DNA from 4 places in the Halomonas sp. NyZ770 genome. Region 1 is predicted to be linked to each of the others. Evidence: predicted binding sites of a transcription regulator. Region 1 holds the regulator's gene; each other region holds the start of a gene.
The links. Region 1 encodes FNR, which switches genes on or off when oxygen is low (the NO sensors DNR and NnrR bind a similar motif). Its sites were predicted from a motif close to TTGATNTANATCAA; they were not measured.
Positions count from the first base shown of each region.

Region 2: the regulator FNR is predicted to act here: its motif matches at 2,392-2,405, upstream of frdA (fumarate reductase (quinol) flavoprotein subunit).
Region 3: the regulator FNR is predicted to act here: its motif matches at 3,850-3,863, upstream of cyoA (ubiquinol oxidase subunit II).
Region 4: the regulator FNR is predicted to act here: its motif matches at 1,527-1,540, upstream of LG409_RS08490 (cation-translocating P-type ATPase).

Region 1 covers NZ_CP085143.1:690,508-697,776, reverse strand. The annotation lists gene hemN (oxygen-independent coproporphyrinogen III oxidase) at 1-1,369, shown strand, start outside; gene fnr (fumarate/nitrate reduction transcriptional regulator Fnr) at 1,430-2,182, shown strand; gene ttcA (tRNA 2-thiocytidine(32) synthetase TtcA) at 2,169-3,080, opposite strand; gene LG409_RS03375 (DNA polymerase III subunit epsilon) at 3,196-3,801, opposite strand; gene LG409_RS03370 (putative nucleotidyltransferase substrate binding domain-containing protein) at 3,828-5,663, opposite strand; gene LG409_RS03365 (DUF4212 domain-containing protein) at 6,283-6,543, shown strand; gene LG409_RS03360 (sodium:solute symporter family protein) at 6,550-7,269, shown strand, end outside.
Region 2 covers NZ_CP085143.1:3,560,802-3,568,070, forward strand. The annotation lists gene LG409_RS16430 (succinate dehydrogenase/fumarate reductase iron-sulfur subunit) at 1-456, opposite strand, end outside; gene frdA (fumarate reductase (quinol) flavoprotein subunit) at 453-2,240, opposite strand; gene LG409_RS16440 (anion permease) at 2,533-4,002, shown strand; gene menH (2-succinyl-6-hydroxy-2,4-cyclohexadiene-1-carboxylate synthase) at 4,041-4,814, opposite strand; gene menD (2-succinyl-5-enolpyruvyl-6-hydroxy-3-cyclohexene-1-carboxylic-acid synthase) at 4,804-6,507, opposite strand; gene LG409_RS16455 (isochorismate synthase) at 6,512-7,269, opposite strand, start outside.
Region 3 covers NZ_CP085143.1:2,932,319-2,939,587, forward strand. The annotation lists gene cyoC (cytochrome o ubiquinol oxidase subunit III) at 1-553, opposite strand, end outside; gene cyoB (cytochrome o ubiquinol oxidase subunit I) at 553-2,577, opposite strand; gene cyoA (ubiquinol oxidase subunit II) at 2,580-3,641, opposite strand; gene LG409_RS13640 (DeoR/GlpR family DNA-binding transcription regulator) at 3,908-4,675, opposite strand; gene LG409_RS13645 (outer membrane protein OmpK) at 4,953-5,798, shown strand; gene LG409_RS13650 (NupC/NupG family nucleoside CNT transporter) at 5,833-7,116, shown strand; gene deoC (deoxyribose-phosphate aldolase) at 7,199-7,269, shown strand, end outside.
Region 4 covers NZ_CP085143.1:1,849,865-1,857,133, forward strand. The annotation lists gene LG409_RS08475 (inositol monophosphatase family protein) at 112-924, shown strand; tRNA gene LG409_RS08480 (tRNA-Pro) at 1,047-1,123, shown strand; gene LG409_RS08485 (hypothetical protein) at 1,171-1,380, opposite strand; gene LG409_RS08490 (cation-translocating P-type ATPase) at 1,636-4,347, shown strand; gene LG409_RS08495 (hypothetical protein) at 4,402-4,605, opposite strand; gene LG409_RS08500 (sulfite exporter TauE/SafE family protein) at 4,709-5,437, opposite strand; gene ppnN (nucleotide 5'-monophosphate nucleosidase PpnN) at 5,490-6,872, opposite strand; gene LG409_RS08510 (LysR family transcriptional regulator) at 7,088-7,269, shown strand, end outside.

The DNA of each region.
Region 1 (7,269 bases):
TGCCTGGGACGAGGCCCTGCTGCGCCGTTACGACACCAGCGGCCCACGCTATACGTCCTACCCCACGGCACTCTCCTTTGACGCAGACATCGGTGCCGACGACGTCACCGATGCCCTGGCGCGCAGCAATGCCAGCCAGCGGCCGCTCTCCCTGTACGTGCACGTGCCCTTTTGCCGCAAGATCTGCTTCTACTGCGCCTGCAACAAGATCGCCACCAAAAACACCCAGCTGGCCGAGCCCTACCTGTCGCGCCTCGATCGTGAAATGGTGTTGACCTCGCGCCACCTGGATACTCGGCGGCCCGTGCAACAGCTGCACTGGGGCGGTGGCACACCGACATTCCTGACCCTGGCGCAAATGAGCGACCTGGTAGACAGGCTGGACGCGAGGTTTGGGCTCTCCAACGCTCCTGACCGCGATTACGCCATCGAGATCGACCCCCGCGAGGCGGATGTCTTCACCCTGCGCCACCTGCAGTCGCTGGGCTTCAATCGCCTCAGCCTGGGCGTCCAGGACCTGAACCCCAGCGTACAGGCGGCCATCAACCGCGTGCAGCCCAAGGTCATGACCGAAACCCTGATGGACGAAGCACACCGGCTGGGCTTTCGCTCCCTCAATCTGGATCTGATTTACGGGCTACCCTTTCAGACCGAGCAGAGCTTTGCCGACACGCTTGCCCAGGTCATCGACCTCAACCCGGCCCGCTTGTCGGTGTTCAATTACGCCCACATGCCCAGCCGCTTTGCCCCCCAGCGGCGCATCAGCGAGACAGACCTGCCCAGCGCCGACGAGAAGCTGGCGATCCTGCGAACCACCATCGAGATGCTCACTCAGGCAGGCTACGTGCATATCGGCATGGACCACTTCGCCCGCCCGGACGACAGCCTCGCCCAGGCACAGCGCCAAGGCACCCTGCAGCGCAACTTCCAGGGTTACTCCAGCCACGCCCAGTGCGACCTGATTGGCCTGGGTGTCTCGGCCATTTCCCGTATCGATGATTTGTATGCCCAGAACCCCACCCAACTGGCAGCCTACGAAGCGGCATTGGATGAAGGTCGGCTGGCAACCGTCAAAGGGATACGCTTAAATAAGGATGATCTAATACGAAGAGACGTCATTGAGCGCCTGATGTGCGATATGGAAATTGACCTGGCCAGCGTTGGCCAGCGCTGGCACATCGATGCGCCCGTCTACTTCGCCAGTGCGCTGGAGCATCTGCAGCCTGCCGAGCGGGATGGCCTGCTGCAGCGCGAAGGGAACCGCCTGCGGGCAACACCGACCGGGCGGCTGCTGATTCGCCACCTGGCCATGGCGTTCGATGCGCGCCTGCAAAGCCAGTCATCGCAACGCTACTCGAAGATCGTATAAACGGCACCTTGAGACATCCACCCCCTGACCCTATGATGGCCAATGAAAAGGGAGAACAACATGCCATATCCTGCCAGCCAACGACGTTCACTGCTGCAAGAGGCGCGCTGCCAGACCTGCAGCCTCAGCTCGCTGTGCCTACCGCTCGCCCTGGAGCTGGAGGATATGAGCCAGTTCGATGCCATCATCCGCCGCCGCGCACCGCTCAAGAAGGGCGAACCGCTGTTTCGCCAGGGCGATGCCTTCACCAGCGTCTATGCGGTGCGTTCCGGCAGCCTGAAACAGGTGACCAGCGAAGGCAACGGCAACGACCAGTTGACCAATTTTTATCTGCCAAGCGAGCTGGTGGGGTTGGATGGTATCGATGAAGAGCAGTATCCCGGCAGCGTGATTGCCCTGGAAACCACCACGGTGTGCGAGATTCCTTTCGACCGCCTGGACACCCTATCGGAAGAGCTGCCGGAACTGCGCGGCCAGCTTTACCGCAGCATGAGCAAGGAGCTGCGCGATGATCGGCGCATGATGCGCCTGCTATCGCGCAAAACTGCCGACCAGCGGCTGGCCAGCTTCCTGATTACCCTCTCTGACCGCTTCCGGCGACGCGGCTACTCGCCCTACAGCTTCCGGCTCTCCATGTCCCGAGCCGATATGGGGAACTACCTGGGCCTGGCCGTCGAGACCGTCAGCCGCATCCTGAGCCGCTTTCAGCAGCAGAACGTGGTGGCCGTCTCGGGTCGAGAGGTCAATATTCTCGACCTGCAACGGCTCATCACCCTGGCCGAAGAGGAGGAGCAGGCAATCAGCTCACGTTGAACGCCTGAATCCGCCCTTCCATCAGCGCCGCCTGTTTGGCTTCCAGCCCGACGAAGTCGAACAGCGCCCGGTCGGCCAATTGGGAAGGCGCCACATTGGTGACGGCCTTGAACATGCTTTCCAGCCGCCCCGGGTGCTTCTTGTCCCATTCGGCCAGCATGTCCTTGACGATCTGACGCTGCATGTTGGGCTGCGACCCGCACAGGTTGCAGGGAATGATCGGAAACTCCATCAGCCGTGAGAATTCGGCAATGTCCGCTTCCTTGCAGTAGGCCAGGGGGCGGATCACGATGTTCTTGCCGTCGTCGGACAGCAGCTTGGGCGGCATGGCCTTCAAGGTCCCGCCAAAGAACATGTTGAGAAACAGCGTCTCGAGGATGTCTTCCCGGTGGTGGCCCAGGGCAATCTTGTTGGCGCCGATCTCCTCGGCAAACCCGTAAAGTGACCCGCGACGCAGCCGCGAGCAGAGCGCGCAGGTGGTCTTGCCTTCCGGGGTTTTCTCCTTCACCACCGAATAGGTATCCCGCTCCAGAATGTGGTACTCCACACCCAGCTTATCCAGGTAACGGGGCAACACGTGCTCGGGAAAGCCCGGCTGTTTCTGGTCGAGGTTGACCGCCACCAGGGAAAAATTGACCGGCGCATTGCGCTGCAGATTGCGCAGGATTTCCAGCATGGTGTAGCTGTCCTTGCCGCCCGACAGGCATACCATGACCCGATCACCCTCATCGATCATGTTGTAATCGATGATGGCGTTGCCCACTTCACGACGAAGACGCTTCTGCAACTTGTTGAATTCGCGCTTCTGTTTGGCATCCTGAAGTTCAGGCTGCTGTTCAGACGCCGCATTGGTGGCACGCGTCGCCGAGGAGGGGTCGAAAAAGTCAGGTGATAACATGGTCGTTGTACTGCCGATGGGTGAAGGAGCAGCGGCTATTCTACAAGACTCGCAGGCGCGACCCAATACAAACCCATCGTCGGCCTCTGGCCACACCGAGCGGCAGCGCGTCGGCTCACACCGTGAAAAGGCGCTCACTCTGCAGGCGCTGATAGAGCAGCGCCGCCGCCGTGGCCTCGCTGTGCACCGAGGGCCAGGCCAGCGGCAGAGACCAGCATGACAGCGCTTCGTTGATGCTCGGGCCGACCTCCGCCTGGGGATGCAAGCGGCGTAGCTGGCGAGCGTGCAGCCTGGCCAGATCGACCTGAGCATTGGGTAGCCCAAACCCCAGCGTGGCTTTGAACATCCGGCCAAGCGGCGCCAGCAAGGTATCCAGCTGCCACCCCACCACTGGCCGATTGCCGATGAACTCCGCCAACGCTTCGACCCGGGCTGCCAAGGCAACCGGCACAGCGCCCTGCTCCTGACGATGAGACAAGGGTTCGTCGACCATGACCAGCGTGTCGCCCCAGGCCTGGCTGGTCTGCACTCGGCGCGGCGTCAATACGACGGCGGCCACGCGCAGCTCGCCTGGGCGAGCCTGGCTTTCACGACACGCCAACGCCACTGCTTCTTCGCCCATATAAGGCTGGAACAGCCAGCCATGCGGCGTGTCTGCGAACCGCCGCCGATCGCTTTCACGCTGCACCAACGTTCTCAGTGAGCCGCTCAAGAGACCCACGTGCCTATCCAATAGCCGCATTCCACTCACGAATACTCCAGATGATAACGATGGGACAGCCGCTGCTTGAAGTCCTTGACGATATGCAGCGCCTCGCGCAGCAGGTCGCGCTCCAGCGACGATAGTTCCTGAACCACGACTCGGTTGGTGCGCTTGCCGGTATCGGCATCGCTGGTGCCCCCACTTTTCAGCTCCTGCAACTGCTGCTTCAGACGCAATTCGTTAAACAGCGCCAGCGCCTCACCCAAGTCGTCGGCAAAGCGGCGGTCCAGGCGGCCGTCGGCGGCCAGGGCGTCGAGCCGGTCCAGCGTGGACGTCGCCTTGATGCGCCGCTCCAGCGCCATGGTGCGCACCCCGTGAACAATCGGAAAAATGCCGCCTTTCTTGATATCGATGCCGTGCTGGGGCTTTTTCAGCGAGCCAAACAGCGTCAACGGCGTCGAGAAACGCAGCGCCGCGCGGGCGAAATAGGAGAGCAGCAGCTCATCATGGGAACAGCGCGCAAACAGCGCCTCACGTACGCGGTCCAGCAGCGCAGGGTTGCCCGCGACGCCGTGAGCATCCAGCAAAATGGCCAGCTTCATCAGGCTGTCGCCATCCCGGGCCGACACCCACCTGGCGATGTTCGACTCCCACATGGACACCGTGCCCACCCATTCAGGGTTGCACACCATGATATTGCCGGGGCACGGCGGGTAGCCCAGCTGCACCAGCGTCTCTGACAGGGTGTTCATGCACTCTGCCACGCCCGGCCACTGGCAGTCGTCGGCCAGGATCAACCCGTTGTCCTGGTCGGTCTTGAGAATCTGCTCGCCACGGCCCTCGCTGCCCATGACCATCAGGCAGCTTTGCGAGTGATACTGTTCGGGCACGGTCAAGGCCCACGCCTTGCTCATGATGCGGCCATTCAACGCGGCCAGCAGGTCCATGGCAAAACGCAGCTTGACGCCCTGGGCCATGAGCGCCTTGACCAGCTCGGGCGTGCGCTGACTGGCCGATGCCAGGGCAGGCAAGCTATCGGCTTGCTCCACTTGCAAGCTGACCACATAGCTACGGCTGGAGAAGAACCCCAGTACGTCCGTCAGCTCTACGACCCCTTGCACCCTGCCCTCCTCCATCACCACGACGCGTGATACCTGATGGCGGGTCATGGTGATCAAGGCTTCGAACAGATATTGCCCGGGGGCAACAGTGACGAGCGCAAGGTTGGCCAGCGCAGCCACCGGGGTGTCCAATGAAGCGCTATCGAGGACCAGACCGTTGAGCAAATCCGTTTTGGTGACCATGCCTGGGCCGCGTTCGGTGGCCACCAGCAGGCTGTCGGCATGACTTTCATTCAACTGTCGGACGGCCTGTTGAATGGACGCCTGGGCATCCATCATCAGCGGTTGACGCATGCACTCGCTGACGCGGGCCAGCATGAACCCCGCCATGGTGACTCCCCCATCGGCACGCTTCTCGGTCAACAGGCGCGCCTTGTGAGACAGCGACTGCTTGAAAAACTGCTCGAACGCCGGGTAGTGTCGGCACAGCTGGCTGAACAGCGCCTTGGGCATGACATAACACAGACATTCGTCTTCAGCCTGAAAACGGTAGCGGCTCTTGCCATTCAAAATGCTGATCGCGCCGAACAGGTCGCCCGCCGTATAGTGACCGATACGGGCGCTGGCGGCAGGCAGCGTCGGATCAAGCTCGGCCACTTCGCCCTTGTGGATCAAGAACACCGAAACGCCCGGCTGGCCCATTTCCAGAATGATTTCGTCACGCTCGAAAAACGCCAGGTCCATGCCCCGACGCACGTGATCTCGGCCATCCTCGTCCAGCAGGGTAAATGGCAGTTGAGACAGCTCTACTTCTACCATGTAGCAACCTCGATCAAGCGCCTTGTATCGCGCCACGCAATGGCTTTTGTGATTATTGTTGACCTGTCACTCTCTTTGGCCTGCTTTGCAACCTGCTACTTTACGCTATAAAGCTAACGTCTTAACGACCTTGGTTTAGCGACTAAAGTCGCGCTTTTCCATTTCTTCTTTAAAGCTATTTGGTCACTTTTACCAAGGTAGCAAACATTGGTTTATCCAGAGCCATAGACCATTGTCCTATCGTCATGCCTCACCCTGCAAAAAAGATCGCTTATTATCTAAAAAACAGTAAGATATAAAAACAAATCCAGACCAGACAAAGCCGCTCACGGGGCGTGATACCAAAGTCTGGGATTTATTTTTTGCATTTATTGCCCAGTATTATTAGCGAGTCATACAGGGTTAAAGCACACCACCCTAGCCATGTATCCAGAGCCGCTGACAACCACTCGAGAACACCTCAACGCTGACGGCTTAACAACAATAAGGTGACGTGCCTGGTAACGCCATTCAATGAGTCCACCACCGTCGGTATCTCTTGTCTGCGTTGCCCTGATGGATCACACGCTATCTTGAGTTCACTTTCCAACCCTAAAAATCACAACTGGAGAGCAACACAATGGCAGACGACAAGACCAATGCTGCTGAGTACTGGAAGGCCAACGTACGCCTGATATTCGGGTGCATGATCGTCTGGGCCTTCGTCTCTTACGGATGCGCCATCCTGTTCCGCCCCCTGCTGGCCAGCATTTCCGTTGGCGGAACGGACCTGGGTTTCTGGTTCGCTCAGCAAGGCTCCATTCTCACCTTTATCGGCCTGATCTTCTTCTATGCCTGGAGAATGAATCAGCTCGACAAGAAATTTGGCCTGGGGGAGTAAGCAAGCATGAGCCAATTTGCCATTAACCTTTTGTTCGTAGGCGCGTCGTTCGCGCTCTATATCGGTATTGCGATATGGGCACGGGCCGGGTCTACCAAAGACTTCTACGTGGCGGGGGGCGGTGTTCACCCTATTACCAACGGCATGGCCACGGCTGCCGACTGGATGTCTGCGGCGTCGTTCATCTCCATGGCGGGCCTGATTGCCTCGGGCGGCTACGCCAACTCCACCTTCCTGATGGGCTGGACAGGCGGCTTCGTTATTCTGGCGATGCTGCTGGCACCTTACCTGCGCAAGTTCGGCAAGTTTACCGTGCCGGACTTCATCGGTGAGCGCTTCTACAGCCGTACCGCCCGCGTGGTGGCGGTGGTGTGTCTGATCATCGCATCGGTGACCTACGTCATCGGCCAGATGACCGGCGCTGGTGTGGCGTTCTCTCGCTTCCTCGAAGTACCCAGTACCTGGGGTATCTGGATCGCCGCTGCCATCGTGTTCATGTACGCCGTATTTGGTGGCATGAAAGGCATTACCTACACCCAGGTGGCCCAGTACATCGTACTGATCGTGGCCTACACCATTCCTGCGGTATTCATCGCCATGCAGCTGACCGGCAATCCGATCCCGATGTTCGGCATGTTCAGCACCCACACCGAGTCGGGCGTTCCGTTGCTGCAAAAGCTGGATGACGTCGTCAACGCGCTGGGCTTCCGCGACTACACCGCAGAT
Region 2 (7,269 bases), 1.2 Mb from region 1:
GTTGATGCAGTTGGCAAACTGCCGATAGCGCGCCAGCTGTTCAGGCGTTTGTGTGTGGGGCTGCGCCTGGCCGGGGTCGAAGGTCTGCACCGGGTCCTGTTCGATCAGGTAAGGCTTCACCGCCGCCAGGTGCTCCAGGAACAGCGCCATATCCACGACCAGGTCCCGCTGCACGGGGAAGTGCGCCAACGGTTCGATACGAATCTCGTCAGGGTAGTCGCGCAGGAAGGTTTTACAGCCCAGCTTGGGAATGCCGTTGACCATGACGCCGCAGGAGCCACAAATCGCCATTCGGCAAGACCAGCGGTAGCTCAGCGTGCTGTCCTGCTGCTCCTTGATATGGTTCAACGCGTCGAGAAGCGAGGTGCTCTCCTCCACCGCAACGTCGTAGGTTTGCCAGTAGGGTTCCGCTGCGCTGTCGGGCAGGTAACGCTTGATGCTGATGTGCTTGTTCATGCCTTGCCTCCCTTGGCCGCATCCCCGTAAACCCGCGCGGCCGGGGCCGAAAAGCGGGTATCCACCGCCTGCCAGCGCAGCTCGGCGGGCGCATCACCCTGGTAAAACACCTGGCTATGCTTGAGATAGCCCACGTCGTCGCGGGCCTGCAGGCCCTCGTCCAGACGCTGGTGGGCACCCCGGGATTCGCGACGCTCCAACGCGGCCAGGCACGACGCCTCGGCAATCTCCAGCCCGTAGCCAAACTCCAGGCACTCCAGCAGCTCGGTATTGAAGATCTTGCTGGTGTCACTGACCCGCACTTGGGCATAGCGCTGGCGCAGCTGGCGAAGGGTTCCCAACGCCTGCTGCATGCCTGCTTCGGTGCGATAAATACCGCAGCCGCTCTCCATGGCCTGCACCATGGCGTGCTTGAGCGTCACCCAGGATTCACCGCTGCCCTGGCCATCGCATAGCGTGGCCAACCGCGCCTGCTGCCGTTGGGCCTGCGCCTGCAAGACCGGCAGCGCCACCCAGTCGGTGCGGGCGGCCCGTTGGCTGGCCTGCTCCCCGGCCAAGCGGCCAAAGACCAGCAGCTCGGTCAGCGAGTTGGAGCCCAGCCGGTTGGCACCATGCAGGCCTACCGATGCACACTCCCCGGCGGCGTACAGGCCCGCAATGGTCGTTTCGCACTGGGGATCGGTTTCGATGCCGCCCATGGTGTAGTGCACCGCAGGCCGAATCGGGATCGGCTCCTTGACGGGGTCGACGTTGATATAGGATTTGGCCAGCTCGCAGATGAACGGCAGGCGCTCATGCAGATAGTCGGCGCCCAGGTGGCGAAGGTCGAGATAGACCACGTCGCTGTCGCCAAACTTGCCGGTGCGCCCGGCCTGCTGCTCCTGCCAGAACGCCTGGGAAAGCTTGTCTCGAGGGCCCAGCTCCATGTACTTGTTTTCCGGCTTGCCCAGGGGTGTTTCCGGCCCCAGGCCGTAGTCCTGGAGGTAGCGGTACCCCTCCTTGTTGAGCAGAATACCGCCTTCCCCCCGGCACGCTTCGGTGATCAGGATGCCCGAGCCGGGCAGGCCGGTGGGGTGGTACTGCACGAACTCCATGTCGCGCAGCGCCACGCCGTGGCGGTAGGCCATGGCCATGCCGTCACCGGTGACGATGCCCGCATTGGTGTTGAAGCGAAACAGTCGCCCGGCCCCGCCGGTGGCCAGCACCACTGCCTTGGCACGCAACAGCAGCAGCTCGCCCGTGGCGACCTGCAGGGCAATGACGCCCACCACGGCCCCTTCATGCACGGCCAGGTCCAGTACGAAGTACTCGTCGAAGCGCTCGATCTCGGGGTATTTCAGCGAGGTCTGAAACAGCGTGTGCAGCATATGGAAGCCGGTCTTGTCGGCAGCAAACCAGGTGCGCGCCGTTTTCATGCCGCCAAAGCGGCGCACCTGTATACGGCCATCGGGCTGGCGGCTCCAGGGGCACCCCCAGCGCTCCATCTGCACCAGCTCCTGGTAGGCGTGGCGCACGAAGTAGTCCACCACGCCCTGCTCCACCAGCCAGTCGCCCCCGGAAACCGTGTCGTCGAAGTGCGCCTGAAACGAATCCTCGTCACTGGTCACCGCGGCTGCGCCCCCCTCGGCCGCCACCGTGTGGGAACGCATGGGATACACCTTGGACACCAGCGCGATGCGCTGCGCGTGACCGCCCTGCTTGGCCTGCTCGGCGGCCGCGATGGCGGCCCGCAGGCCCGCGCCCCCACCGCCGACGATGACGATATCCACATCCTGCTGCTGCATGGCACCCCCTTGTGCGGCTGCACTTCTCATGACGGACTTCTCATGACGTACTTCTCATGACGCGATTCCGGCCTGCGCACGGCCTGCCGCCCTGCTGATGAAGCGACGTTATCACAGCCCGACAGGTCCTCGGCGTTGATCTAAAGCATGATTGATATAGATCAAATAAACCGCGACTTGCCTTGCCTATGCTTTCTCTGACACCCGTGAAACATCACGCTGAACCTCATCTCTGCTGTGCTCACTCAGGCAAGGCGCTACGGCTTGCCGATAACCTTATCGAGAGGTCGCCATGAACCTCAGCGCTTCGCTCCGCTCTCGCTGGCCGCTGCTCGCGCCACTGGCCACCACGCTGGTGATCGCCCTGCTGCCTACCCCGGCCGGGCTACCACCCCATGCCTGGTACTTCTTTGCCATCTTTTTAGGCTGCGTGGTCGGCCTGATTCTGGAACCCCTGCCCGGCGCGGTCATCGGGCTGGTCGGCGTTACCCTGGTGGCGCTGCTTTCCCGCTGGGTGCTGTTTTCCCCGGAGCAGCTGGCCAACGACGGCTTCAACGCCGCCAACCAGGCCTTCGCCTGGGCGGTCTCGGGGTTCACCAACGCTACCGTCTGGCTGATTTTCGGTGCCTTCATGTTTGCCCTGGGGTATGAAAAGACCGGGCTGGGGCGGCGGATCTCGCTGTGGCTGGTGCACGCCATGGGCAAGCGCACGCTGACCCTGGGCTACGCGGTGATGTTCGCCGATGGCATTCTGGCCCCCTTTACGCCCTCCAATACGGCGCGCAGCGCAGGCACCATCTATCCGGTCATTCGTAACCTGCCGCCGCTGTACGACTCGCACCCCAACGACCCCAGCATGAAGCGTATGGGCAGCTTCCTGATGTGGACCGCCATTGCGGCCACCTGCGTGACCAGCTCGATGTTTCTCACCGCCCTGGCGCCGAACCTGCTGGCCATCGCGCTCACCGAAAGCGCCACGGGCATCCATATCAGTTGGGGGCAGTGGTTCGTCGCAGTGGTGCCGGTGGGGGTCCTTCTGCTGCTGTTGGTGCCACTACTGTGCTACTGGCTGTGCGCCCCGGAGGTAAAGGCCGGGCATGAGATCTCCGACTGGGCGAAAGGGGAACTGCAGACCCTGGGCCCGCTGACCCGCCACGAAATCGTGCTGGTCATCATGGTGGTCACCGCGCTGCTGCTGTGGATCTTCGCTGGCGACCGGGTATCGGCGTCGCTGGTGGGGCTGGTGGTCATCTGCGGCATGCTGCTGACCGGCATGGTGAGCTGGAACGACATTCTCGAAAACCGCGCCGCCTGGAATACCTTCGTGTGGTTTGCCACCCTGGTGGCTCTGGCGGGCGGCTTGAGCCAGGTAGGCTTCGTGGGCTGGTTCGGCAACCTGGTAGGCGGGCAGATCAGCCACTTCGACCCGCTAGTGGCCATGGTCGCCCTGGTGGTCATCTTCTATGTCCTGCACTACTTCTTCGCCAGCATCACCGCCCACGTGACCGCACTGCTGCCGGTCATGCTGGCGGCGGCTTCGGGCATTGCAGGGCTGGACATGCAGCTGTTCATTCTGCTGTTGCTGCCCACCCTGGGCTTCATGGGCATCCTGACCCCTTATGGCACCGGCCCCAGCCCGGTGTATTACGGCAGTGGCTACTTGCCCAGCGCGCTGTACTGGCGCCTGGGGGCCATCTTCGGGCTGCTGTTCCTAGTGGCCTGGCTGGCCATTGGCCTGCCCTGGCTACTGCTGATTCAGTGAGCCATGTACTGACTCAGTGAACCATACGCTTGCCGCGCTTAGCGCGGCAGCGTTTGTGCCAAGTGCTGTGCCAAGCGCCCTGCCATGGCCTTGGGGTGTTCCACATGCAGGTTATGGCCGCCCGGCAGCGCCCAGTGGCGCAGGCGCGGCGCGTGCTGCGTCAGGCGATTGGCCAGGGTGTTGAACTTAGGGTCCCGCAGGCCGGAGAAATAGCCAACCGGCAGCTCGGTCTCGGCCAGCCACTGCCAGAGAGAGGGCTGCCGGCCCAGCGAGGTGGCCCGCAGCATGTGCGCCACGGCGGGGCCATGGTTGGCCAACCGGCGCTGAATCTGACGCTGGCGCTGTGCTGGCGTCAAATCGGCAAACACCGGCTGCTGGTACCATGCTGTCAGCACGTCGGCCAGCGGCGACTGTTCAAAACGCTGCGCCCAGTGCTCATCGTGGGCGCGGCGCGCTTCCCGCTCTGGCGCAGCCAGCCCGGGGTGCGCGCTCTCCAGCCACAGCGCCTCCAAACCGGCGGGCCGTTGGCTGGCATGATAGAGCGCCAGCCGGCCACCCAGGGAGTAGCCCAGCAGGCCATAACGCCCCACGCCCGCCTCGGCCAGCGTGCCACTGAGCCAGTCATGAAAATCCGCAAAAGAGCCCACCTCAGGCGTGGTGGGCTGCCCATGCCCCGGCAGGTTCAGCGCCAGGCAGCGCACGCCCGGCAGCGCGTGTTCCAGCGCCTCGCCAAGCGCCTGCCAATCGTCCCTATCGCCCAGCAGGCCGTGCAGCATCACCAGCGTAAAGGGGAGCGAAGGGTCAGGATGCATGGGCTGCCTCCCGGAGCCACGCGCCCAAGGCCTGCAGCGCATCGGTGGCCTGCTGATGGGGCACCGTGACCTCGATCAGCGTCACCCCGGCTTCCAGCGCCTGGGTGTAGGCCTCGTAAAACGCCTCCAGCGTGGTCGGTGCGGCATAGTTCAGGTGAAACATGCGCGCCGCATGCTCGAACGCGAGCCCGTGGGGTTGGCGATAGTAGCGCTCCAGCAGGTCGCCTTCGTCCGGCACTGGCAGCATGTGGAAAATGCTGCCGCCATCGTTATTCAGCACCACCACGACCAGCGGCGCTTTGGCCCTGGCCAGCAGCGCCAGGCTGTTGAGGTCGTGAAGCGCGCTGGTGTCGCCCAGAATCACCGTGGTGGGCTCATCGGTCGTGCAGGCCAGCCCGTACGCGGTGGCCAGCAGCCCATCGATGCCCGAAGCCCCGCGATTGGCCATCACCCGCAGCGGCATCGAACGGATCGAGCCCAGCATGTTCATCAGCCGGGCGGGCAGGCTGTTGCCCACGAACAGCGCCCCTCTGGCCAGTTGGGCCAGCTGATGACACACCCCCAGCTCGGAAAACTCCGCCGTATAGCGCTCGATGCCCTGGCGGGTGCGCTGCTGAAGGCGCGCCAGGGTATGCCAGGGGGGCTGGGCAGGCCCGGCGGGCAGCGTGGCGATGGCCTCGGCGGGCGTGCACACCAGCCGCTGAGTAAGGGTGAAGTCCGGGTCCAGGCGCTGGGGTAACGGTTCGACCAGCCACGCCTGCTGCCAGGGGTGGCGGGCAATCATCTGGGTCAGGCGCTTGGAAATCAGCCTGCCGCCAAACTGCAGCAGCACGTTGGCGCGGCCCAGCTCGGCGCTGACCTGCGGGTCCTGAAGGGCCAGGTCCATATGCACCAGGTGGCGCGGGTCGCCGTATAGCTGGCTTTGCAGGTCGGCCAGCAGCGGCCAGCCCAACTGCTCGGCCAGGGCCGCAATGGGGGCCGCCTGTTGAGGGTCATCGATGCGCCCCACCACGATTACCCCACGCTGCCGGGTGAAGGCGGCGGGCCATGCCACCGGCAAGGCGGCGGGGGCGGTTTGCCAGGCGCTCCAGGGGGCAGCGCTGTGCTGCCAGCGCGAAAGCGGCGCCAGGTAGTCGCTGGCCGCCACGGGCGGGGCGGAGGGGTAGAGCGGTTCGCGATAGCGGCAGTTGAAGTGCACCGGGCCCGGCAGGCGGTGCTGTCGCGCCATGGTCTGGTCGATCGTGCTGAGCAAATAGGCGGCGGGAATCTCGCGGCTGGGGGTCGGCAAGTCGTGGTGCGCCACCGTGTGGCGGGCGAAGATATCCCGCTGGTCGATGGCCTGGTTACTGCCGTTATCCAGCAGCTCGATGGGCCGGTCGGCAGACAGAATCACCAGCGGCACGCCCAGCAGCGCGGCTTCCACCACGGCCGGATAAAGGTTGGCCACCGCCGTGCCGGACGTGGTGATCACCGCCACCGGCTGCTGGGCGCCTCGGGCCAGGCCCAGCGCCATGAACCCCAGCCCGCGCTCGTCGAAGTGAGTATGGCAGCGCAACCCGGCGTGCTCGCTGGCCGCCATGGTCAGCGGGGTGGAGCGCGAGCCAGGCGCCACGACTACTTCGCGCAGCCCCCAGCGGTACAGCTCTTCCAACAGCAGCGACGCCCAAACGTGGTTAAAGGTGGCGTAATGCATCGGCTTATCCCATTCCCAGCAGCGAGAGAATATCGGCAATCTTGGCATCCAGCTCGTGCCACTCGTCTTCGGCCTGCGACCCCGCCACGATACCCGCCCCCGCATACAGGCGGATCGCCGTATCGCTGACCTGGGCACAGCGAATCGACACCGCCAGCTCGCTGGAGCCATGCCCCACGCGGCCAAAGGCACCGGCGTACCAGCCCCTGGCGTGGCGCTCCAGCTCACGGATTCTGGCCAGCGCCGCCGACCGCGGGGTGCCGCCGACGGCGGGCGTGGGCGGCAGCACGCTGAGCAGCTGCTGGTCGGTGATGAAGGGGTACAGCTCGGCATGAATTTCGCGGCGAATATGCTGCACGGACCGCAGCGGCACCACGTGGGCCTCGCCCATCTCCAGGCGCTGGGCCAGCGGCTCCAGCTGGGTCAACAGCTGCTGGTACACGCACTGGTTTTCCAGGCCGTTCTTTTTATCGGCCAGCAGCGCTCCGGCGAGCGCTTCGTCCTGCGCCGTGTCACGCCCCCGCCGGGTCGTACCGGCCAGTGCCTCCGTGATCAGCTGCTGGCCCTGGCGGCGGTAGAGCCGTTCGGGGGAGCAGCCAATCAGCGCCGTACCGGGCGCCCACTGCACCCCAAAATGAAAGCAGTGCCGCGCCTCGGACTGCCAGCGCCCCAGCAAGGCCCAGGGGCTGGGCACGCGCTCGGCGGTCAGGCAGGTTTCTCGGGAAAGCACCACTTTGGGAAGCTGCTGCAGCCGTTCGGGCT
Region 3 (7,269 bases), 1.8 Mb from region 1:
AGTGCCAGAACAGGCTGAGACACAGGATACGCGGGCGCGTCATGGGCGTCAGGCCTTTGGTGGAAAGCTGCACCAGCATCACCAGAATCCATACCAGCCCCACCGTGACGTGCAGGCCATGGGTGCCCACCAGGGTAAAGAAAGACGACAGAAACGCGCTCTGGTCTGGCCCATACCCTTGATGAATCAGGTGATGAAACTCATACACTTCCATGCCGACGAAGGCAGCCCCCAGGGCAAAGGTGACCGCCAGCCACGCCTTGACCTGCCCCACCCGCTCGGCATTCATGGCCAAAACGCCCATGCCAAAAGTGAAACTGCTGAACAGCAGCAGAAAGGTTTCGACCAGCACGAACGGCAGCTCGAAAATATCGGCAGCCGTAGGCCCCGCCGCCGTGCCCTTCATGAGCACGGCATAAGTGGCAAACAGTGACCCGAAGATCACCAGATCGCTCATCAGGTAGACCCAGAAGCCGAAGACCTTGGTGCCTGCGGCATCGTGGTGTTCGTGGGGCTCTGCAGTGGCCCCGTGATGCAAGGTATCCGTGGCCATTACGCTCGCGCCTCCACATAGTTGGTTTGTTCGCTATCGACAGCACTGCTGGGTGCCGAGGTTTTGCGGCGCTGATGTTCACGCTCGATACGCTCCACTTCGGCAGCGGGCACGTAGTAGTCGATGTCATCGTTGAACACACGGGCGAGGAAACTCACCACCACGCCCAGCGCACCGACGCCCGCCAGCCACCAGATGTGCCACACCAGCGCAAAACCCAGCACCAGTGCGAAGAGGCTGATCACTGGGCCTGCCACCGTATTACGGGGCATGTGGATATCGGTGTAGGGCGCGTCTTCGAGCTGTTCGTTACTGCGCTGTTTTTGCGACCAGAAGCTGTCGATGTCGCCCACTGCCGGCAAACGGGCAAAGTTGTAGAACGGCGCGGGGGAAGACGTGGACCACTCCAGCGTACGGCCATCCCAGGGGTCGCCGGTCAGGTCGGCATTGAGCTTGCGGTCGCGCACGCTGACCCAGAACTGAATCACGGTACAGGCAATGCCCATCATGATGATCACGGCACCCACCCAGGCCAGAATCATCCAGGGCTGCCATTCGGGGTTGGCGTAGGACTGCATGCGACGCACGGCACCGAAGAAGCTCAGCACGTAAAGCGGCATGAAGGCGACGTAGAAACCGATGAACCAGCACCAGAACGAGCGCTTGCCCCACTTTTCGCTCAGCGTGAAGCCGAACGCTTTGGGGAACCAGTAGGTCAGGCCCGCCATCATGCCGAACACCACGCCGCCGATGATGACGTTGTGGAAGTGGGCAATCACGAACAGGCTGTTGTGCAGGACGAAGTTGGCTGCTGGCAGCGCCAGCATCACGCCGGTCATGCCGCCCAGGGTAAAGGTGATGATGAACCCCAGGGTCCATAGCACCGGCGAGGTCAGCTCCAGGCTGCCACGGAAGATGGTGAACAGCCAGTTGAACACTTTCACCCCGGTGGGGATGGCGATGACCATGGTCATGATGCCGAAGAAGGCATTGACGTTGGCCCCGGCGCCCATGGTGAAGAAGTGGTGCAACCAGACGATGAACGACAGCAGCGTGATGGCCACGGTGGCCCACACCATGGTCTTGTAACCGAACAGGCGCTTACGGGCGAAGGTCGCGATGACTTCCGAGAACACGCCAAAGGCGGGCAGGATCAGAATGTACACTTCCGGGTGGCCCCAGGCCCAGATGAGGTTGACGTACATCATCATGTTGCCGCCAAAGTCATTGGTGAAGAAGTGCATGCCGAAGTAGCGATCCAGCGTCAGCAGGGCAATGGTCGCGGTCAGAATGGGGAACGAGGCAATGATCAGGATATTGGCGCACAGCGATGTCCAGGTGAAGATCGGCATGCGGAACAGGGTCATGCCTTTGGTGCGCATTTTCAGGATCGTGACGAAGAAGTTGATGCCGGTGAGCGTCGTGCCTATCCCGGATATCTGCAAGGCCCATATCCAGTAATCGACCCCCACCCCAGGGCTGAACTCTATCCCCGATAAAGGCGCATACGCGAGCCAGCCGGTCTTGGCGAACTCCCCCACCACCAGTGAGATGTTCACCAGCACTGCAGAGACCGCAAACAGCCAGAAGCTCAAGTTGTTGAGAAACGGAAAAGCCACGTCGCGGGCGCCTATCTGGAGTGGCACCACCAGGTTCATCAGGCCGATGACCATGGGCATCGCAACGAAGAAGATCATGATCACACCGTGGGCGGTAAAGATCTGATCGTAATGTTCAGGAGGGAGATAACCTGCGGCACCCCCGGCCGCCATGGCCAGTTGGGTACGCATCATGATGGCATCGGCAAAGCCACGCAGCAGCATGACCAGGGCCACCACAAAATACATGATACCGAGCTTCTTGTGGTCGACGGAGGTGAACCACTCGTTCCACAGCCAGCCCCACTTGCGGTAATAGGTGAGCGCGCCAAGCAGCGCCGCACCGCCAATCGCCATGAACGCCGCCACGACCATGATGATCGGTTCGTGATACGGAATGGCGTCGAGCGTCAATTTTCCAAACATGTTCAACCCCCGGCTTCTACGCTGTCAGGATGGCCGCCCATGGCGTGCTCATCGCTAGCGTGCTGATTGGTAACGTGGCCATAGGCAGCGTGATGGGAGGCCACCTGGGCACTCTCGAGTTCACCGCTTTCGCCATGGCTGTCGTGGGCTTCACCTAGGGCGTCGCTATGTGCCGCATGGTCACTGTGGCCACCATGGCCGACGTGGCCTTCGCCACCCCCGTGGAAGCTGGTCAGAATCGTTTCGTACAGGGCGGGTGCCACTGCCGAGTAGTGTTCGACCGGGTGGTATTCACTGGGGGCCGCCAGGGCGTTGTAGCCCTCGGGGTAGCTCAGGGTCTGACCTGCTTCACGCACGTTGGCCACCCAGGCATCGAAGTCGGCTGGCGAGGTCACGTGGGCGTCGAAGGTCATGCCGGAGAAACCGGCTCCGCTGTAGTTGGTGGAGCGGCCTGGGTAGACGCCCTCTTCATCGGCGATCAGGTGCACGTCGTTGTCCATGCCCGCCATGGCGTAAATCTGGCTACCCAGGTGGGGAATGAAGAACGCATTCATCACCGAACCAGAGCTGACCCTGAAGCGCACCGGCGTATCCACCGGGAAAGCCACTTCATTGACACTGGCAATGCCCTGCTCGGGGTAGATGAACAGCCATTTCCAGTCCAGCGCCACCGCCTGTATTTCCATGGGCGCTACGCTGCTTTCGATGGGCTTGTGGGGGTCAAGGGAGTGCGAGGTTTTCCAGGTAAGAAAGGCGAGAACGGCGATGATCACGCAAGGCACGCTCCACACCGCAGCCTCGATGGCATTGGAGTGGGCCCAGTCAGGCAGGTACTTGGCAACGCTGTTGCTGCGCCGGTAACGCCAGCCAAACAGCAGCGTCATGACGATCACCGGGATCACCACAATCAGCATCAGCCCAAAGGAGGTCAGAATCAGCGAGCGCTGCTCGACGCCAATCTGCCCCTTTGGGTCCAGCAATGCAGAACTGCAGCCCGCCAACAGCAGGCACAGCACAACGAGCACAAGAATGCCTCGTCTGCGCCAAAGGGTAGGTAATTGCATGGGTGTAGTCTCGTGAGAGAGTGGCTGATACAGCCTGCTGCTGGCTGGCTAACTAGCCAGCTAAGTAGCAAGCTAACTATTACCCCATACATTTCCCAAAACCGTCGAGGGTTGACATGCTCCGGGAAAGGTATGCGCTACCGGGAGGGGTAGGTAGCGAGTCTTAACCACACGTTGCGTGTATAAATTAAGACTAAAGTATTTTCTATTGATCTCCGTCAATCAGAAAGAGGCGCTTTGCCGCACCCCAGGTGCGGCCAAATGTGTTAGGCAACGCTGATGCTGAGGGAGCTGGCGGGATGGTTTTCCAGCAGGCCAGGGGCGCGTTCGTCGTCGGTGATCACCACGTCGAAATCGGCCAGCGAGGCAAAATAGGCGGGCCGCACGATGCCGAACTTGCTGGCATCGACCACCAGCAACCGCTGCATGGCGGTAGCAATCGCCGCTTGCTTCGGGGCTACTTCATGGAAGTGAAAACAGCTCACTCCACGTTCGCAGTCTACCCCTGCCGCTGAAATCATCGCCTTGTTGATGCCCAGGCGTTCGATGGCGTCCCGCATGCCGTCGCTGCCGAAGGATTGCGACGAGGCGTGAAACAGCCCCCCCAGCAGCACCAGCCGCACGTTGGGCAACGCGGCGACCGTGTTGGCCACGTTCAGCGCGTAGGTCACCACGGTCAGCTCGCGGAAATGGCTGAGCTGGCTCAGCAAGGGAATCAGCGTGGAGCCACAGTCGATGAACAGCGTGTCGCCTTCGTCGATGAAACTGGCGGCACGCTGGCACAGGCGATGTTTGACATGGTAGTGGCTGGCCTGCTGCTCGGTGAGGTCGTAGACCGGCGTCACGCCGGGGTAGCTGGCCATCACCAGCCGTCCCCCCAGCAGGCTCAAGGGAGATGGCTGCGTGGCGAGGTCTCGGCGAATGGTCATTTCCGATACTCCGCACAGCTCGGCGGCATCGCGCAGGTGCAGGGTTCCCCCGCTTGCCAGGGCTTCTTGTAGCATGGCCAGGCGCTGGGCACTCCGGTCATTCACAGGCATCTCCTTGTGATTCATCTTGTTATCGGGTTTCAGCGCTCAGGTAACGCTTATGCTGAGCCAGCGCCCCGCGAATTTCCACTCCCCCGCCACTCTGTTTGCCGCCATGAGGCGCATGAAACACCCTGGCAGCGTTGATGTGACAATACTTGCAAATCAACGTTAAAAAAATAACACTCGATGTTATAATTTTAACATCAACGCCAGCCCGCACGACCCACAACGTCGGTATGCCACCTCTCGTGGCACCGTAACAACCTTTGTTGAGGCTTTCATGACCGCTTTATCCCCCTCTTACGTTTCTTCGCTCGTCACGCTTGGCGCTGGCGTTTTCCTGGCTGGTGCGCTGGCCGCAGCCCCGGCCGTTGCCAATGACGCAGCGAGTGGCCCAATGACCCCGCACTGGTCGTTTGCCAACGTTTCCCTGAACTACCTGGACTGGTCCAACGGCACCGAAGCGCGCACGGCGAGCAATGCCGCCAAGAGCGACTTCACGTTCGTTGAAATCGAAGGCGGCGTCGGCTTTAGCTGGGGCGAGTTCTACGGCTTCTTCGATTTCGAGAACCCGACCAACGACCAGTTCGACGAAGCCAGTGGCGGCAAGGACAACTTCCGTACCGCAGGCAAAGTGACCTCGCACATTTACCTGGGCGACAGCCCGCTGTCGCTTTACGCCCACGTTTATGACTTCCGCGACTACGGCTTCAATGGCCGCGAGCAGGACCAGATTCTCGGCCTGGGCTACCGCACGACGTTCGCCAACGGCCTGTGGTTCAAGCCCTTCATCGGTGCTGCCAGGGTTCAAAGTGATGGCTACACGGGCATGAACGGCTACATGGCTGGCTGGGTCGCGGGCTATGACTTCACCGCGCTGGACCAGAACTTCAGTGTGACCAACTGGCACGAGCAGACCTTCGGTCGCGACAGCGACTACCTTTCCCAGAACTACGTCAACGGTACCGCAGGGAGCGTGGGGACCAACGGCGCATTGAGCCTTTGGTGGCACCCGTCTGACTTGATCACTACCGGCGTGCAGTATCGCTACTCAGAGAACAAGCTGGGTACACCCGACGCCTATCAGAACGCGATGATTTACTCAGTCAAGCTAAACTTGCTGTAATCGCTCCCACTTCTCACGCTCCGAAGGTACTCCCATGACCCTCATCATGAGCCTGGTTGGCATGGTCACTCTGGTGGCCATTGCGCTTGTTTTCTCCTATGACCGCAAGGCGATTCGCCTGCGTACCGTGCTGGGTGCCTTCGCGATCCAGGCGGGTATCGGTGCGTTCGTGCTCTACGTACCGTTTGGCCAGGCCGTTCTGCAGGCCATTTCGGCAGGCGTCAGCCAGGTGCTGGTTTACGCCAATGACGGTATCGGCTTTTTGTTTGGCGGGCTGGCTGACGTGGACAATGTCGGCTTCGTCTTCGCCATCAAAGTCCTGCCGGTCATCATCTTTTTCTCCTCGCTGATTGCCGTGCTCTACTATGTCGGCATCATGCAGTGGGTCATCCGGATTCTGGGTGGCGCATTGCAGAAAGCACTGGGCACCTCGCGCACCGAGTCGCTTTCGGCCACGGCCAACATCTTCGTGGGCCAGACCGAGGCACCGCTGGTGGTACGTCCGTTCATTGCCCGCATGACCCCTTCGCAGCTGTTTGCGGTGATGTGTGGTGGCCTGGCTTCCGTGGCGGGTTCGGTGCTGGCGGGCTATGCCGCGCTGGGCATTCCGATGGAGTATCTGGTGGCGGCCTCGTTCATGGCGGCGCCTGGCGGCCTGCTGTTCGCCAAGCTGATCATGCCGGAAACCCAGAACGTGGAAGATAGCGACAGCGTTTCCAAGGTCGATGAAGAGCTGAAAGAGCAGGACGACAAGCCCGCCAACGTGCTGGATGCAGCGGCTTCTGGCGCGACTTCCGGCCTGATGCTGGCAGCCAACGTGGGTGCCATGCTGCTGGCCTTCATCGGCTTGATCGCGCTGGTCAACGGTATTCTGGGCGGCGTGGGCGGCTGGTTCGGTTTCGAGGCATTGAGCCTGGAGCTGATTCTGGGTTGGCTATTTGCCCCGCTGGCCTTCCTGCTGGGCGTGCCCTGGGAAGAAGCCACCCTGGCGGGCTCGTTCATCGGCCAGAAACTGGTGGTCAACGAGTTCGTGGCCTTTATCAACCTGGCTCCCTACATTGAAGGGGAACAGGTGGTGGCTGCCACGGGTCAATTGATGACGCCCCACACCATGGCCATCCTGTCATTTGCCTTGTGTGGTTTTGCCAACCTGTCGTCGATTGCCATTCTGCTCGGTGGCCTGGGCAGCATTGCCCCGACCCGCCGCAAGGAGATTGCCCGGTTTGGTGTGAAAGCCGTGCTGGCAGGCACGCTCTCCAACCTGATGTCTGCCTCGATTGCCGGTTTCTTCCTGGCGTTGAGCAGCCTCACCGCCTGACGCAGCGAGTACGCGATAACGCAACGGGCGCTGCTTTAGTACGCAGTGCCCGTTTTGTCTTTTACCGATTGATGAGAACTTCATGACTGCCACCGCTTCCCCCCAGCTTATCCAGGCCGCCCGTCACGCCCTGACGTTAATGGACCTCACCAG
Region 4 (7,269 bases), 1.2 Mb from region 1:
GCGAGTGTTGTGGGTAGCCGCGTGAGCGAGCGTTCATGGTAATGCCATCGGCCAGCGCTTATGCTGATCGCTCTATTGACTCATCCATTGTTCGTTAGAAGAGGCAACCTGATGGCAGCGTATACCCTGGAAGCGCGCCTGGCGCTGGCAATCACCATCGCCGAAGAGGCGGGGCAGATGATCCGCGAGGCGCGCGAGCAGCAGAACTTCGCCCAACGGCTTAAAGACGGCATGGAGCTGGTCACCGATGTCGATGTCGCTGTCGACCAGCGAATCAGCCAGCGCCTGGAAGAGCACTTTCCCGGTGAGGCAAAATTAAGCGAAGAGCTGAGCCCCGAACAGGCGCTCTATCATCCCGCCGAGCAACTATGGGTCGTGGACCCTATCGATGGCACGGTGAACTTTGCCCAGGGCCAACGCCATGTGGCGGTGTCGATTGGCTGGATCGAGCAGGGCGTGGGCAAGGTGGGCGTCGTTCACGCACCGTTTCTGAATGAAACCTTCAGCGCTGCCCAGGGGCTGGGTGCCTACTGCAACCAGCGGCCTATCCAACCCAGCGGTGCCGAATCCCTGGCCAACACGCTGGTAGGTACCGGGTTTCCCTACGACAAGCAGGCCCGCAAGGCCCTGCTGCCACGGCTCGAAGCCGTATTGACCCACTGCCAGGACATCCGACGCAACGGGGCGGCGGCGCTGGATATCTGCGACATCGCCTGTGGGCGCCTGGATGCCTATTACGAAACCGTATCCCCCTGGGATTTTGTGGCAGGCTGGGTGATCGCCCGGGAAGCCGGTGCACGCGTGGGGCATTTGGTCGAGGTGCCGGAAGGCATTCCTGCCGACCTTTTCCCTGAGCAGCTGTTGGTAACCGCCCCCGGCGTGTACGATGCCATGGCGACGCTGCTGGCAAGCGCGGATCGCTAGCTTGATGGGTGCTTTTCAGCCCAGCACGGCAAGCATTTGAAAAGAAAGCGCAAAAAGGGCTTTTCATTTGGCTGATAAAGCGCTAGTATACGCACCGTCCTGAAGCGAAAGCCAACGGGCATCGGAGTGTGGCGCAGCTTGGTAGCGCGTTGCAATGGGGTTGCAAAGGTCGCAGGTTCGAATCCTGTCACTCCGACCAATATCGAAAAAGCCGCTGCATTCATTGCAGCGGCTTTTTTCGTTGGTTCACTTTTTCTTCTTTCGATCATGGCGCATGAAGGGCAGTATTTTGGCCATGGTATCGGCCATCACCTGATCCAGCGGCTTATGGTCGACACTGATGGCGGCGCGGGCCGCGGTATAGGTGCCTTTGTACTCACGCACAATGTCGCTGTCGCTCATGCTGTCGGGTAGGCCTTCCTTCTCTCGAATGATGTCGATGACCGCTTTCTCCATGCAGCACCTCCTCTGTGTGGCAATCCTTTTGACGTACTCTGTGGATGTAGCGCCGTCGGCGTTTGCTGTTGGTCTGCGTGACAGTCTAGTACAGCACTCTTTCAGGTTGCATGATGCAGATTAAATAGGCTGGCGTCTGGGTACTCTTGATGCAAGTCAAGCTTTTAGCGGTAGGAGGCATCATGCGTAGCTGGGTACGGTATGCTCTGGTGCAGGGTGAGATACCTTCTCGAGAGCATCGACCAGGAGGCAGGGATGAGTCGCACAGGCAAGCAGGCTGCAACGCCCGAAGCATGGCATGGGCTGCCGGTAGACGAAGCGTTGGCGCGGCAGTCGGCGACCCGTGAAGGCTTGAGCCGCGAAGAAGCAGCGGCGCGTTTGGCTCAGTATGGAGAAAACCGCCTGGAGCAGGCCCAGGGGCGCCCCTGGTACAAGCGGTTGCTGTCGCAGTTTGCCAATATCCTGATGCTGATTCTGGTGGTCGCGGCGGTGGCCAGCTTTCTGCTGGGCCACATGGTCGATGCGGCCGCCATCGTGGGCGTGGTGTTGATCATTGCCTTGATCGGCTTTTTCCAGGAAGGCAAGGCCGAGCAGGCGCTGGACAGTATTCGCAACATGCTGTCTCCCCAGGCAAACGTGCTGCGCGATGGCCAGCGTACCACGGTGCCTGCCGAGGCGCTGGTGCCGGGGGATATCGTGCTGTTCGAGAGCGGGGATCGCGTGCCTGCGGATGTTCGGTTGCTGGAAGTACGGCGCTTGAAAACCGATGAGGCTGCCCTGACCGGTGAGTCGGTGCCCGTCGATAAGCAGCCCGCGCCGCTGGCCCACGATACCGAGCTGGCCGAGCGTTCGAACATGGCGTTTGCCAGCACGCTGGTCGTGCAGGGGAATGCCCGTGGCCTGGTGGTGGCGACCGGAGGACGCTCGGAAATTGGCAAAATTTCCGAGCTGCTGCGCAGTGTCGAGCAGATCAAGACGCCATTGTTACAGCAGTTGGATAGAGCTGGCCGAGTGCTGGCGGTGTTTATCCTGCTGGCCGCTGGGATCACGGCGCTGCTGGGTAGCTGGCTGCATCAGCAGCCCTTGGGCGAGATGTTCATGGCGGCCGTGGGCCTGGCGGTAGCGGCCATTCCCGAAGGCCTGCCTGCGATTGTGACCATTGGTCTGGCACTGGGCGTTCAGCGTATGGCCAAGCGGCGGGCCATCATCCGGCGGCTGCCCGCCGTGGAAACGCTGGGTTCGATTTCCACCATTTTCTCCGACAAGACCGGCACGCTGACCCGTAATGAGATGACTGCCCAGGCAATCTGGCTGCAGGATGCCCGTTTCACGCTCGAGGGTATCGGCTTTGCCCCGCATGGCAAGCTATACCGAGAAGGAGCGGCCGCCGAGGAGCAGTGCAATGGACTGGCCCATGAGCCTGCCTTGCAACGTTGCCTGTTGGCCAGCGTGCTGTGCAACGATGCCGAGCTGCACCAGGAAGATGAACGCTATCGCATCTTTGGCGACCCCACCGAAGGGGCGCTGGTGGTGGCCGCCGAGAAAGCGGGGCTCGATCACCTTGCATTGCGCCAGCAGTACCCGCGTCTCGATGCGATTCCTTTTGAGTCAGAGCACAAGTACATGGCCACGCTGCATGACCTTGAGGGTGGGCGGCAGCTGCTGGTCAAGGGTGCGCCGGATCGCATTATCGAAATGAGCAGCCATGTGATCACCGATGAAGGCGAAGCCCCGCTGGTGGCCAGCGAGTGGGAGGCGCATATCGAAGCGCTGTCCTCGAAAGGCTTGCGGGTGCTGGCGATTGCCGAGAAGGCAATGGAAGAAGGCGCTGAGCTCGATCACCCTCATGTGCAGTCGGGGTTGCGCCTGCTGGGGTTGATAGGGCTGTTGGACCCGCCCCGTGAAGAGGCCACCGAGGCGGTGAAACGCTGCCAGCGCGCCGGTATTCGCCCGGTGATGATCACCGGAGACCATGCTGCCACTGCCTTGGCCATTGCGCGGCAGCTGGGATTTCAGCACACCGAGCGGGCCTTGACCGGGCGCGACATGGAAGCCATGTCGGATGAGCAGCTCGAAGCGATCATTCTGGAGGTGGATGTGTTTGCTCGGGCGTCGCCAGAGCACAAGCTGCGGCTGGTCAAGGCCATGCAGGCGCGTGGAGGCGTATGCGCCATGACGGGTGATGGGGTCAACGATGGCCCGGCGCTCAAACGGGCAGATGTGGGTGTCGCCATGGGCATTCAAGGAACGGAAGCGGCCAAGGATGCTTCGCAAATGGTGCTGGCCGACGACAACTTCGCCACCATCGTCCACGCCATCGAAGAGGGGCGTAAGGTTTACGACAACATTCGCAAGACGATTACCTTCATCCTGCCCACCAACGGTGCCCAGGGGCTTGCCATCATGCTGGCCGTGCTGGCGGGCACGAGCCTGCCGGTGACTCCGCTGCAGGCGCTCTGGGTGAACATGGTGGTGGCCATTACGCTGGGCCTGGCATTGGCGTTCGAATCTGGCGAGAAGGATCTGATGCAGCGCCCGCCCCGGGACCCCAAAGCGCCGCTGCTGGATCTCTTTCTGCTTTGGCGGGTGGTGTTCGTATCGCTGCTGCTGCTGGTGGGCGTATTCGGCATGTTCAACTGGATTCTGGGGCAGGGGGGTAGCGAAGCGCTGGCCCGCACGGGCGCGGTCAACATGCTGGTGGCGGGCAGTGCCGCTTACCTGATCAACAGCCGCTATTTGCTCAACAGCACGCTGACCTGGAAAGGCATCTTTGGTAGTCGGCCGGTGTGGCTTGCCATCGGGTTGGTCCTGCTGCTGCAATTGGGGTTCACCTACTTATCCTTCTTGCAGTTCGTGCTGGTCAGCGAGGGGCTTTCTGCTCACCACTGGCTCGCCATTCTGGTGGGAAGTATGGCCGTGTATGGCGTGGTCGAGGTGGAAAAAAGCATCTTGCGCCGGAGGAGGTGAGTGCCACCGCCTGCCATGGGCAGGCAGCGGCAACGTCAGTGCGATAAGAGGTGTTCAGTCACTCTGGGCTTTATGGTCGGCAAGGGCCGCTGTCACGGCTTCTTGCCACTGTCCTTCGGTAATGCCCCAGTGGTCGGCCTGGTCCTTGTCAGGACTGCCTGCCGCCGCTGCGTTCAGTTCTTCCGGGGAATAGCTTTCAAAACAGTGTTTGGCAAAGGCTTTGGCCTTGCCATCGCTCAACTGGTTGATCATTTCCATGGGTCGCTCCTTTCCTTGGTGCTGAAGTCAGAGATAAAGAGTCAAGAAGTATACATGACATGAATGCCGAGTACGGTTCGGCACGATCATGCATCAGTATAGACTAGGCCATCAATGCATCCACGACGATCTTGATGGCAATCGTGGCCAACAGGCACATGATGAGCCTGTCGAACCAGCGATGCGGCAGGCGTTTGCCCAGCCTGGCGCCCAGGGGCATGGCTGCCAGAATGACCAGCAGGGCAGCCAGACTGTACAACGAGCGCTCCCAGGTGAGAATCCCGGCGCTGAGCAGAGCCGGGATCTGTACCAGCGTGATCGCCACGAAGAACACCGATATCGAGCCGATGAACACCGGGCGCTCCAGACGCATCGCGTTCAGAAAGGTCACCGACGCCGGGGCGGACATGCCCGCCGCACCTTGCAGCACGCCTGCCACCAGCCCCACCGGCAACACGATGCGCTGCGCCAGCGGGAAGGGCAGCGTAAAGCTGCGGTTGGCCAGCTTGATGGCCAGGTAGAGCACGATGGCAGCCGCCACGCCCAGCGACAGCAGCGTGGGCGACAGCACCACCAGCCCCCAGGTGCCGATCACGATGCCCAGCCCACCGGAGAGGCCGAACCAGAGCAGAAAGCGATGCGGCAGCAGATGGTGGCGGTACTGCCAGACCTGCAGGGCATTGCTGAACAGGTTCGGGGCCACCAGCACGGCAATGGCCAGCTTGACGTCGTACAGCATGGTCAGCACGGGAATGACGATGACCGGTACGCCAGAGCCGATGGCACCCTTGATGATCCCCGCGGCCATCAGCGTCAAAAAGGCGACGATCATGCGGCGTTACTCAGAATTACTTGAGTACATGAGCTTACTTGAGTACATGGGCTTACTTGAGTACATAGCAGGGCGTGTAGGGCTGTCCGTCCAGTTTCATGCGGCCCTGGGCCACGAAAGAGCCGAGCAGGTCGTCCAGGCGCTGCATCAGCTCGGGCTCTGCGGTCAGTTCGAAAGGCCCGTGAGCCTCGATGGCCCGAATGCCCGGCTCTTTCACGTTACCTGCCACGATGCCCGAAAAAGCGCGGCGCAGGTTGGCTGCCAGCTCGTGGGTGGGCTGCTGGCGGTGCAGCGCCAGGCTGCGCATGGCTTCGTGGGTAGGCTCGAAGGGTGCCTGGAACTCGCGGGCAATGGTCAGGCGCCAGTTGTAGTAGAACGCATCCTGGTGCTGGCGGCGGAACTCGCTGACCTGGTGGATGCCATCGCGCATCTTGCGCGCCACGGCCGCCGGGTCCCCGGTGATGATGGTGTAGAAGCGGCGGATATCTTCACCCAGGGTGTAGACCAGAAACTCGTCGATCTTCTCGAAGTACGCGGCGGAACTGGCGGGGCCGGTAAAGATCAGCGGGAAGGGAATGTCCTGGTTGCCGGGGTGCAATAGAATGCCCAGCAGGTAAAGGATCTCTTCGGCGGTACCCACGCCACCGGGGAACACGATGATGCCATGGCCCAGGCGCACGAAGGCTTCCAGGCGCTTTTCGATGTCCGGCATCACCACCAGCTCATTGACGATCGGGTTGGGAGCTTCAGCAGCGATGATGCCAGGCTCGGAAATGCCCAGGTAGCGGCCTTCCTTGCGGCGCTGCTTGGCATGCGCGACGTTGGCACCTTTCATGGGACCTTTCATGGCCCCTGGGCCGCAGCCGGTGCAAATGTCCAGGTCGCGGAGCCCCAGGTGATAGCCGACGTCCTTGGTATATTCGTACTCTTCACGGGAGATCGAGTGGCCGCCCCAGCACACTACCAGGCTCGGGTCGCGGCCCGGCTTCAGCGTGCCCGCCTTGCGCAGAATGTGGAACACGGCATTGGTGGTGCCTTCGCCAGTGCTGAGATCGAAGCGATTATGATGCTGGATCTCGTTATAGACGTAGACGATGTCACGGATGATCGACGACAGGTGCTCACGAATGCCGCGTATCATGCGTCCGTCCACGAAGGCTTCCGCTGGGGCGTTGGTGAGCTTCAGGCGTATGCCGCGATCCTGCTGCAGCACTTCGATGTCGAAATCCTTGTAGGCTTCGAGAAGGGCCAGGCTGTCATCGGTAGGGCTGCCGCAGTTGAGCACGGCGAGGGCACAGCGGCGCAACAAGTCATGTAACCCGCTTTTCGAGGTGCTCTTGAGGCGATTGACCTCGTGCTGAGACAGCACTTCCAGGCTGCCTTCGGGAGAAATGATGCTGGAAATGGTGGCGCGGGGTGCTGAAGGTTGCGTCATTGTATGGACTATCCCTGAGTATGATCATGACCAAACGGCATACTAGCATGCTGCTCCCTCACGTTCAGCTGCCTTGCCCTGCTACGGGCATCCGAGCCCGAGGCGGTCGTTTTTTATGCTAGGCTAGAGGCTTGGCGCCGGTAGGCATCCATTCTAGGCGCCCTGATGATCCTCACTGTGACAGTGACCGTTAATGATGAAGTTGCCGGGAACCCATGTTCAACGCTCAATACTTTCGTACCTTTATCACGCTGGTGGAAACGGGCAGTTTCACGCGCACCGCGCGACGCCTGGAGATGACGCAGCCGGGCGTCAGCCAGCACGTCAGAAAGCTGGAAACCTATCTGGATAAAGCGCTGATCGAGCGTCACGGGCGCAGTTTTACGCTGACCGAGTC